DNA from 2 places in the Streptomyces sp. NPDC097129 genome. Region 2 is predicted to be linked to the other one. Evidence: riboswitches for the same ligand, from Rfam matches in the RefSeq annotation. Region 2 holds a riboswitch; the other holds the start of a gene.
The links. A riboswitch is a leader RNA that binds a small molecule or an ion and turns the genes downstream of it on or off. The one in region 2 is predicted to bind S-adenosylmethionine.
Positions count from the first base shown of each region.

Region 1: linked by a shared signal. The riboswitch ahead of AC0B9F_RS01435 (aminotransferase class V-fold PLP-dependent enzyme) and the one ahead of thrC (threonine synthase) in region 2 are both predicted to bind S-adenosylmethionine.

Region 1 covers NZ_JBVOQE010000001.1:313,445-317,807, forward strand. Annotated here, with positions in the region: gene AC0B9F_RS01425 (rhomboid family intramembrane serine protease) at 1-60, shown strand, start outside; gene AC0B9F_RS01430 (Lrp/AsnC family transcriptional regulator) at 57-338, shown strand; gene AC0B9F_RS01435 (aminotransferase class V-fold PLP-dependent enzyme) at 411-1,772, opposite strand; SAM riboswitch class IV at 1,914-2,030, opposite strand; gene trpD (anthranilate phosphoribosyltransferase) at 2,106-3,170, opposite strand; gene qcrB (cytochrome bc1 complex cytochrome b subunit) at 3,522-4,363, opposite strand, start outside.
Region 2 covers NZ_JBVOQE010000006.1:58,478-62,840, reverse strand. Annotated here, with positions in the region: gene AC0B9F_RS18770 (cold-shock protein) at 1-3, opposite strand, end outside; gene AC0B9F_RS18765 (MoaD/ThiS family protein) at 413-691, opposite strand; gene thrC (threonine synthase) at 772-2,049, opposite strand; SAM riboswitch class I at 2,068-2,209, opposite strand; gene AC0B9F_RS18755 (glucosyl-3-phosphoglycerate synthase) at 2,378-3,322, shown strand; gene AC0B9F_RS18750 (hypothetical protein) at 3,443-4,216, opposite strand.

The sequences.
Region 1 (4,363 bases), on a different contig from region 2:
CGTGGGACTAGAGTGAAACCCGCCCCTGCTCCGGCCCCCGAGGGAGAGAACCAGCCGTGATCACCGCGATCGTCCTCATCAAGACCAGCGTGGACCGGATCCCCGAGATCGCCGAGCAGATCGCCTCGCTGGACTCGGTGAGCGAGGTCTTCTCCGTCACTGGGACGTACGACCTGATCGCCATGGTGCGGGTGCGGCAGCACGAGGACCTGGCGGAGGTCATCCCGGGGCGGATCAGCAAGATCCCCGGCGTGGAGGGCACGGACACGCACGTGGCGTTCCGCACGTACTCCCAGCACGACCTGGAGGCGGCGTTCGCCATCGGTCTGGACTCCTGACCGAGGGAACACCGCCTCCCCGGGCGCTTCACGGCCTCGGACCGCGCCTCGGACCGCGCCTCGTCCCGCTCCTCAGACCGCGGGGACGCAGCGGCCGTCCTCCGTGCGGTAGGTCCACTTCGCGCCCTGCGTGACCAGTTCCTTCACCGCCGTGACGAAACGCTCCACGTGCTCGTCGGGGGTGCCCGCGCCGAAGCTGACGCGGATGGCGTTGAGGGACTTCTCGCCCGGCGCCGCCTCGGGGGCGCCGCACTCGCCCTGGGTCTGGGGGTCGCTGCCGAGCAGGGTGCGCACCAGCGGGTGGGCGCAGAAGAGGCCGTCGCGGACGCCGATGCCGTACTCGGCGGACAGGGCCGCGGCGAAGTGGGAGCTGTTCCAGCCCTCGACGACGAACGAGATCACGCCGACCCGGGGGGCGTCGTCGCCGAAGAGGGAGAGGATCCTCACCTCGGGCACGTCGGCCAGGCCCTCGCGGACCGTGGTGATCAGGTGCTGCTCGCGGGCGACCAGGGTGTCCCAGCCGGCCTCGGTCAGCGCCTTGCAGGCGGAGGCGATGGAGTAGGCGCCGATCACGTTCGGGGAGCCGGCCTCGTGGCGGGCGGCGCTGTCGTGCCACTCCACGTCCACTCCCCCGTCCTCGCGCCGGGCGACCTTGCGGCTGGCGCCGCCGCCGGCGAGGTAGGGGTCGGCGGCCTGGAGCCAGTCGGCGCGGCCGGCCAGGACGCCGGAGCCGAACGGTGCGTACAGCTTGTGGCCGGAGAAGGCGACCCAGTCGACGTCGAGGTCGCGCACGCTCACCGGGTGGTGCGGGGCGAGCTGGGCGGCGTCCAGGACGATCCGGGCGCCGTGGGCGTGCGCGGCGGCCGCCAGTTCGCGCACCGGCCACAGCTCGCCGGTGACGTTGGAGGCGCCGGTGACGCAGACCAGGGCCGGGCCGTGAGGGTCGCGGTCGGCGAGGGCGCGCTCCAGGGTCCGAACGGCCTGCTGCGGGGTGCGCGGGGCGTTGAGGTAGCTGACCTTCGCGTGCTGCCAGGGCAGCAGCGAGGCGTGGTGCTCGGTCTCGAAGACGAAGACCTGGCAGTCGGCCGGGATCGCCCGGGCCAGCAGGTTGAGCGAGTCGGTCGTGGAGCGGGTGAAGACGACCTGGTCGCCCTCGCGGCAGTCGAGGAACTCCTCGACCGCGCGGCGGGCGTTCTCGAACAGGTCGGTGGACAGCTGGGACAGATACCCGGCACCGCGGTGCACACTGCCGTAGTACGGCGCGTACGCGGCCACGTCGTCCCAGACGCGCTGCAGTGCGGGGGCGCTGGCGGCGTAGTCGAGGGCGGCGTAGGTGACCTCGCCGCCGGTGACGAGCGGGACGGTGACATCCCGGCCCAGAACGGACAGCGGGGCACAAACGGACTGGGCGGAGGCAGCGGTGGAGACAGACATGGCGGAACTCCCGTGAGGGTGCGCGGCAGAGCGCGGGAAAGTGAAGGAAAAAGGGTGCGCGGAGGCGGGGCTCGGCGGCCCTATCGCATTCGCTTGCTCACGGAAGACTCCTCGACGACCAGGACCCCTGGGTTCGCGAGGGGTCCGCGCTTGCCGCAGACCTTGCTGACTGCGGCCTGGTCTTCACCCGGGGCACCCCGCCACGGACGGAGGGTTGCCGGACAGTCGGCCGGGGCCTCATGACTGTCACTCATGACCTGGTTCAGGAACCTAACGGAAGTGATCGCCGCCCCGCAACCCGGGTCCGCATCGCGGGACGGCCACCGGCCGGCGTCAGGAGTTGCTGGCCGCCACCCAGCGGTCCAGGGTGCGCTTGGCCGAGCCCGAGTCGATGGACAGGGCCGCCTTCGCCATGGCGGCGCGGATCTGCTCGGTCAGGGGGGCGTCGGTCGGCGCGAGGGCGACCAGCGCGGCCGCGGAGTTCAGCACGACGGCGTCCCGGACGGCCCCGGGCTCTCCGTCCAGCATGCGGCGGGCCACCTCGGCGTTGTAGGAGGCGTCGGCGCCGCGCAGGGCCTCCACGGGGGCCAGGTCGATGCCGACGTCGCGCGGGTCGAAGGTCTCCTCGGTGACCTTGCCGTCGCGGACGACCCAGACCCGGGACGTGGAGGTGATCGTCAGCTCGTCCAGGCCGTCGTCGCCGCGGAAGACCAGGGAGGAGTTGCCGCGCTCGGCGAAGACGCCGGCGACGATGGGCGCCATCCTGGCGTCGGCGACGCCGACGGCCTGCGCGCGCACCTTCGCCGGGTTGGTCAGCGGGCCGAGCACGTTGAAGGTGGTGCGGATGCCCAACTGGCCGCGTGCGGCGGCCACATGGCGCAGCGCGGGGTGGAACTTCACCGCGAAGCAGAAGGTGATGCCGGCCTCCTCCGCCACCTGGGGCACCCGGTGCAGCGGCAGGTTGAGGTTGACGCCGAGCTTCTCCAGCACGTCGGAGGCGCCGGAGGCCGAGGAGGCGGCCCGGTTCCCGTGCTTGACCACCTTCGCGCCCGTGCCGGCCACGACGATGGAGGACATCGTGGAGATGTTCACCGTCTTGGCGCCGTCGCCGCCGGTGCCGACGATGTCGACGGTGGGGCCGGGCACCTCGATGACGTTGGCGTGGTCGTACATCGCCCGGACGAGACCGGTGATCTCCTCGACCGTCTCACCCTTGGCGCGCAGCGCGACCGCGAAGCCGGCGATCTGCGCGTCGGTGGCCTCGCCGCGCATGATCTGGTCCATCGCCCAGGCGGTGTCCTCGGCGCTCTGGTCGCGGCCCTCCAGCAGACCGTTCAGCACGCGCGGCCAGGAACGGCCCGCCGCGGTGTCGCCTCCAGCGGGGGTCACAGCGCTCATCAGCCGCTCCTGGTCGTCGTACGCATCGAATGACACCTCCACCCTATCCAGCCCCGCACACGGCGAAGGGCCCCGTCCGAACACCGGACGGGGCCCTGCCCACGCACGACAAGCCCCCGGGCCGCCCGAGCCGGGACGCCGGGAGCCCCGCGGCCCCGCGACCTCGCCCGGCCTACGAGCCCGCGGCCGCTCCCGCTCGGCCCCCGTCACCGGGCCAGCGCCTCGCGGAACAGCCGTCGGCGGACCACCGTTCCACCGAGCGGCCGGCCCGAAGGCCGACCGCACACGGCCGAAGGGCCCCGTCCGAACAGCGGACGGGGCCCTTCGGCCGTGGCGTGGCTGACGCAGCGATCAGTGGTGGCCGTGGCCGCTCGTGATCTCCCTGTACTCCTCGGCGGTCGGCTTCGGAATCTGCGACTCCTCGCCGAAGTACGCCTCGCTGAGCTTGGCGCGCAGCTTCTCGCCGCCCTTCACCTTGCGCTCGACACCGTTCTCGTCGACCGTGGGGCCGATCTCGAGCGGCTGGTACTGCTCGTGCGCGGTGAGGGTGTGCAGCGCCTCCTGGCTGAGCTGCTCGTGGACCTCGATGAACTCACCGTGCGGCAGGCGCTTGATGGTGCCGGTCTCGCGACCGTGCAGCACCTTCTCCTTGTCCCGGCGCTGCAGGCCGAGGCAGATCCGCTTGGTGATCAGGAACGCGAGGACCGGTCCGACGAAGACGAAGATCCGCACGAACCAGGTGACCGCGTTGATCGACAGGTGGAAGTGCGTGGCCCACAGGTCGTTGCCGCCACCGATCAGCAGGGTCAGGTACACCGTCATCCAGGCGACGCCGAGACCCGTGCGCGTCGGGGCGTTGCGCGGGCGGTCCAGGATGTGGTGCTCGCGCTTGTCGCCGGTGACCCAGGACTCGATGAACGGGTAGACCGCGATCGCCACCAGGACCAGCGGGAAGATCACCAGCGGGATGAACACACCGAGGACCAGCGTGTGACCCCAGAAGTTGATCTCCCAGCCCGGCATGAAGCGGATCAGGCCCTCGGAGAAGCCCATGTACCAGTCGGGCTGGGCGCCCGTGGACACCTGGTCCGGCCGGTAGGGGCCCATGGCCCAGATCGGGTTGATCTGCGCGACCGCGGAGATGACCGCGATGACACCGAAGACCAGGAAGAAGAAGCCGCCCGCCTTCGCCA
Region 2 (4,363 bases):
CATGCCTAACTCCCCTATTACTGGCCCTTGCACAGATCCGCACTTCGCGGATCCGGGTCAGACCTCGCCCCCCGGATGGGTGGGGGCGTGCGCCGGAACGCGTCGACCGCGGCTGAATGTATCTGTCCAACTGCCGTCTGCAACAGGTCAATCGGACGAGAAATCTGGACGGGGCCGGTCCGGAATCTCGCGAGAATTCACCTGAATTCCGAGCAAGTCGGGCCCCACAAAGGGGTGCAAAAAAGACAAAAAACCTGCGTACTTTGGCTACTTCTTATCGCCCGTGCAGCAGGTTCCGAAGATCGCGCCGAAAGGATTGCGGGGCGCGTTCCCCAACTCTACCGCGTCTAACCACATGGAATTGCCCCCTCCGTTTCTCTCACGGAGGGGGCAATCAGATGAACTCTTCGTGTCAGCAGCCGCCGGCCACCGCCGGGATGATCGACACGCCCGCGCCGTCCGGGGTGGCCGTCTCCAGGCCCTGCTCGAAACGCACGTCGTCGTCGTTGACGTACACGTTGACGAACCGGCGCAGCTTGCCCTGGTCGTCCAGGACGCGGGCGGCGATGCCGGTGTGGTTCTTCTCCAGGTCCGCGATGACCTCGGCGAGGGTCGCCCCGTCGGCGGGCACCTCGGCCCGGCCACCGGTGTAGGTGCGCAGGATGGTGGGGATGCGAACGGTGACACTCACGGGGAAACCTCCGATAGGGGCGCGGGGAACTGCGCGACCGGCCCCCGCCGGCCCGCAGACACAACTCAACGATGCAGGCCCTAGGCGAGCCCGGCCTCACGGAACGAGTCGAGGCTGGGACGAATCGTCGCGGTCAGGCCCGTGCCGGCGACCGCGTCCAGGGTCTTCAGGCCGTCGCCGGTGTTCAGCACGACCGTCGTCTTCGTCGGGTCGAGAACACCGTTCTCGATCAGCTTGCGGGTGACACCCACGGTCACACCGCCGGCGGTCTCCGCGAAGATGCCCTCCGTGCGGGCCAGCAGCTTGATCGCGTCGACGACCTGCTCGTCGGTGACGTCCTCCACCGCACCGCCCGTGCGGCGCGCGATGTCCAGGACGTACGGCCCGTCGGCCGGGTTGCCGATGGCGAGCGACTTGGCGATGGTGTTCGGCTTCTGCGGGCGCACCACGTCGTGCCCGGCCTTGAAGGCCGTGGACACCGGCGAGCAGCCCTCGGCCTGCGCGCCGAAGATCTTGTACGGCTTGTCCTCGACCAGCCCCAGCTTGATCAGCTCCTGCAGGCCCTTGTCGACCTTGGTGAGCTGCGAGCCGGAGGCGATCGGGACGACGAGCTGGTCGGGCAGCTGCCAGCCGAGCTGCTCGCAGATCTCGTAGGCCAGCGTCTTGGAACCCTCGGCGTAGTACGGCCGCAGGTTGACGTTGACGAAGCCCCAGCCCTCGCCGGCCGGGTCGCCGATCAGCTCGGAGCAGAAGCGGTTCACGTCGTCGTAGTTGCCCTCGATGCCGACGAGCTCGCCGCCGTAGATCGCGGCCATGACGACCTTGCCCTGCTCCAGGTCGTGCGGGATGAACACGCAGGAGCGCAGGCCGGCCCGCGCGGCGGCGGCGCCGACGGCGCCGGCCAGGTTGCCGGTGGAGGAGCAGGACAGGGTGGTGAAGCCGAAGGCGCGCGCCGCCTCCAGGGCCTGCGCGACGACGCGGTCCTTGAAGGAGTGGGTCGGGTTGCCGGAGTCGTCCTTGACGTACAGACCGCCGGTCACGCCGAGCTCGGCGGCCAGGTGGTCGGCCTTGACGAGCTTGGTCCAGCCCGGGTTGATGTTCGGCTTGTCGGCCACGTCCGCGGGGACGGGCAGCAGCGGGGCGTAACGCCAGATGTTCGCGGGGCCCGCCTCGATACGCTTGCGGAGTTCCTCGGTGTCGTAGGCCGAGAAGTCGTAGGCGATCTCGAGCGGGCCGAAACACTCCTCGCAGGCGAAAACCGGGCCCAGCGGGACGCGGTGACCGCACTCGCGGCAGCTCAGGGCCGCGGCGGGACCGAGGTCGACGGTGGAGGTGCTGGTAACTGTCTGCGCAGCCATGTGAGGCGAGGCCCTTTCTCCTCATCTTCCCCACGACGCATCTCGCCGTGAGACGGAATTGGCACCTTCCCCGGCCGGGAGCCTCGCGTGAACGAGTCCGGAATCAGGGTGGTTGCCGGGGCTTCACCGGGCCGTGTCCCTCTGCCCCTCTGGATGAGCGGTATTCGGTTGTGAACGCGTGCGACCCCCGACATGCGATGGTCATCAGCGTTGTTCAAGACTGTAACCGAAGGCCAGGACAGTTGAGATAGCCGTCCGAACCGCGAGATGGATCACACGATCACCCGATGTGAGCCGGTGTGATCACGACAGTGAGGAGCCGCACACCGTGCTTGAAGAAGTCGAGCGCTGGCTGAGCACCCGCTCCTGGTCCGTGAGCGATCGGCCGCTGCACCAGATCCTGGCCGCCAAACGCGCCACGGGGCAGACGGTCTCCGTCGTGCTGCCCGCGCTGAACGAGGAGGAGACGGTCGGCGACATAGTCGCGGTCGTCCGGCACGACCTCATGCGGCAGGTCCCGCTCGTCGACGAGGTGGTCGTGGTCGACTCGGGCTCCACCGACCGTACCGCCGAGGTGGCGGCCGCGGCGGGCGCCCGCGTCGTCCACCGCGACGAGATCCTGCCACGCGTCCCGGCCGTCCCCGGCAAGGGCGAGGTGCTGTGGCGCTCCCTGCTGGTCACCTCCGGCGACATCGTGTGTTTCGTCGACGCGGACCTGAAGGAGTTCTCCTCCGACTTCGTGACCGGCATCGTCGGCCCGCTCCTCACCGACCCCGGCGTCCAGCTGGTCAAGGCGATGTACGACCGTCCGCTGGCCGGCGCGAGCGGCCAGGGCGGCCGGGTCACCGAGCTGATGGCCCGCCCGCTGCTGAACATGCACTGGCCGCAGCTGGCCGGCTTCGTGCAGCCGCTCGGCGGCGAGTACGCGGCCCGCCGCTCCCTGCTGGAACAGCTGCCCTTCCCCGTCGGCTACGGCGTGGAGCTGGGCATGCTGGTCGACGCCCTGCACCTGGTCGGTCTGGACGCCCTCGCCCAGGTCGACGTCGGTGTGCGCATCCACCGCCACCAGGACGGCCAGGCCCTCGGCCGGATGGCGGCGGCGATCTACCGCACCGCCCAGCTCCGGCTGGCCCGCGGGCACCTGATCCGGCCGTCCCTGACCCAGTTCGAGCGGGGCGAGGACGGGTTCGAGCCGCGCACGTACTCCGTGGACACGGAGGAACGCCCCCCGATGACGGAGATCGCGGAGTACGCGGCGCGGAAGGTGGCGTGAGGCGGACGTCCGCGGACGGTGGCGCGGGGCGGGCGTCCACGGGCGGTGGCGTGAGGCGGACGTCCGCGGACGGTGGCGTGAGGCGGACGTCCGCGGACGGTGGCGCGGGGCGGGCGTCCGTCAGCCGGCGTGGCCGTCGGACCAGCGCCAGCGGCCCGCCGCGTCCTGCTCACAGGTCAGGTACTCGCCGCCCTTGCCGTAGGTGCTCAGGCCGTGGTGGCGGTTGGCGCAGAACTGGCCGTCGGCGTAGCAGTTGCCCGCGGGGCTGGTGATCGCGCAGGTCTTGCTGCCGCCGCCGGACCCGCCACTGGTCCCGCCGCTGGTCCCGCCGGTGGTCCCGCCGCTCGATCCTCCGCTCGTCCCGCCGCTCGATCCCCCGCCGGCGGCGGTCTTCGTCGGCTCGGGGGTGTGCAGCAGACGGCCGCCGCAGTCCCGCCCGTCCCGGGCGATGACGAAGGCGACGTCGAAGGAGGGGGCGCGGTCGTCGGGGTCGTCGATCTGCTCGCAGACCTTTTCGCTCGCGCCCCAGGAGGAGGCCGTCCGTCCGCCGCCGTCGAGGGACGCCCCGGTGCCCTGGAGGTAGACGGCGTAGCGCAGGCCGCTCGCGCGGGCGGCGGCGACGGCCCGGCCGACCGCCGTCCCGGTGTGGTCGCTGATCGTGACGACGGTGGGTTCGGCCGCCGGTGCCGGGCTGCTGCTCGCCGGTGACGGCTCGGGCGCCGGCGCGGAGGTGCTCGGCGCGGCGCTGGTCGCCGGCGTCGTCTGCTGGACGGCCTTGCCGTCGGTGTCGTCGGCCTGGCAGCCGGTGAGCACGAGCGCGGCGGCCGCGACGAGTGCGGCGAGTCCGCGGGCTCCGCTTCCGCGCAGGCGTCTGTGGCCACGTGTACCGATCATGAGATCCGCCCCCCTGGCGTACGTGTCGATTCGTGTATCCGGCATCTTGTACGGTTCACAGGATCTTCACAAGCGGTTGGCGCAAGAGTCGTGTGAACGGGGCGTATACGACCGGCCACCGGATCCGGCCACACGTTTGAGGGTTTC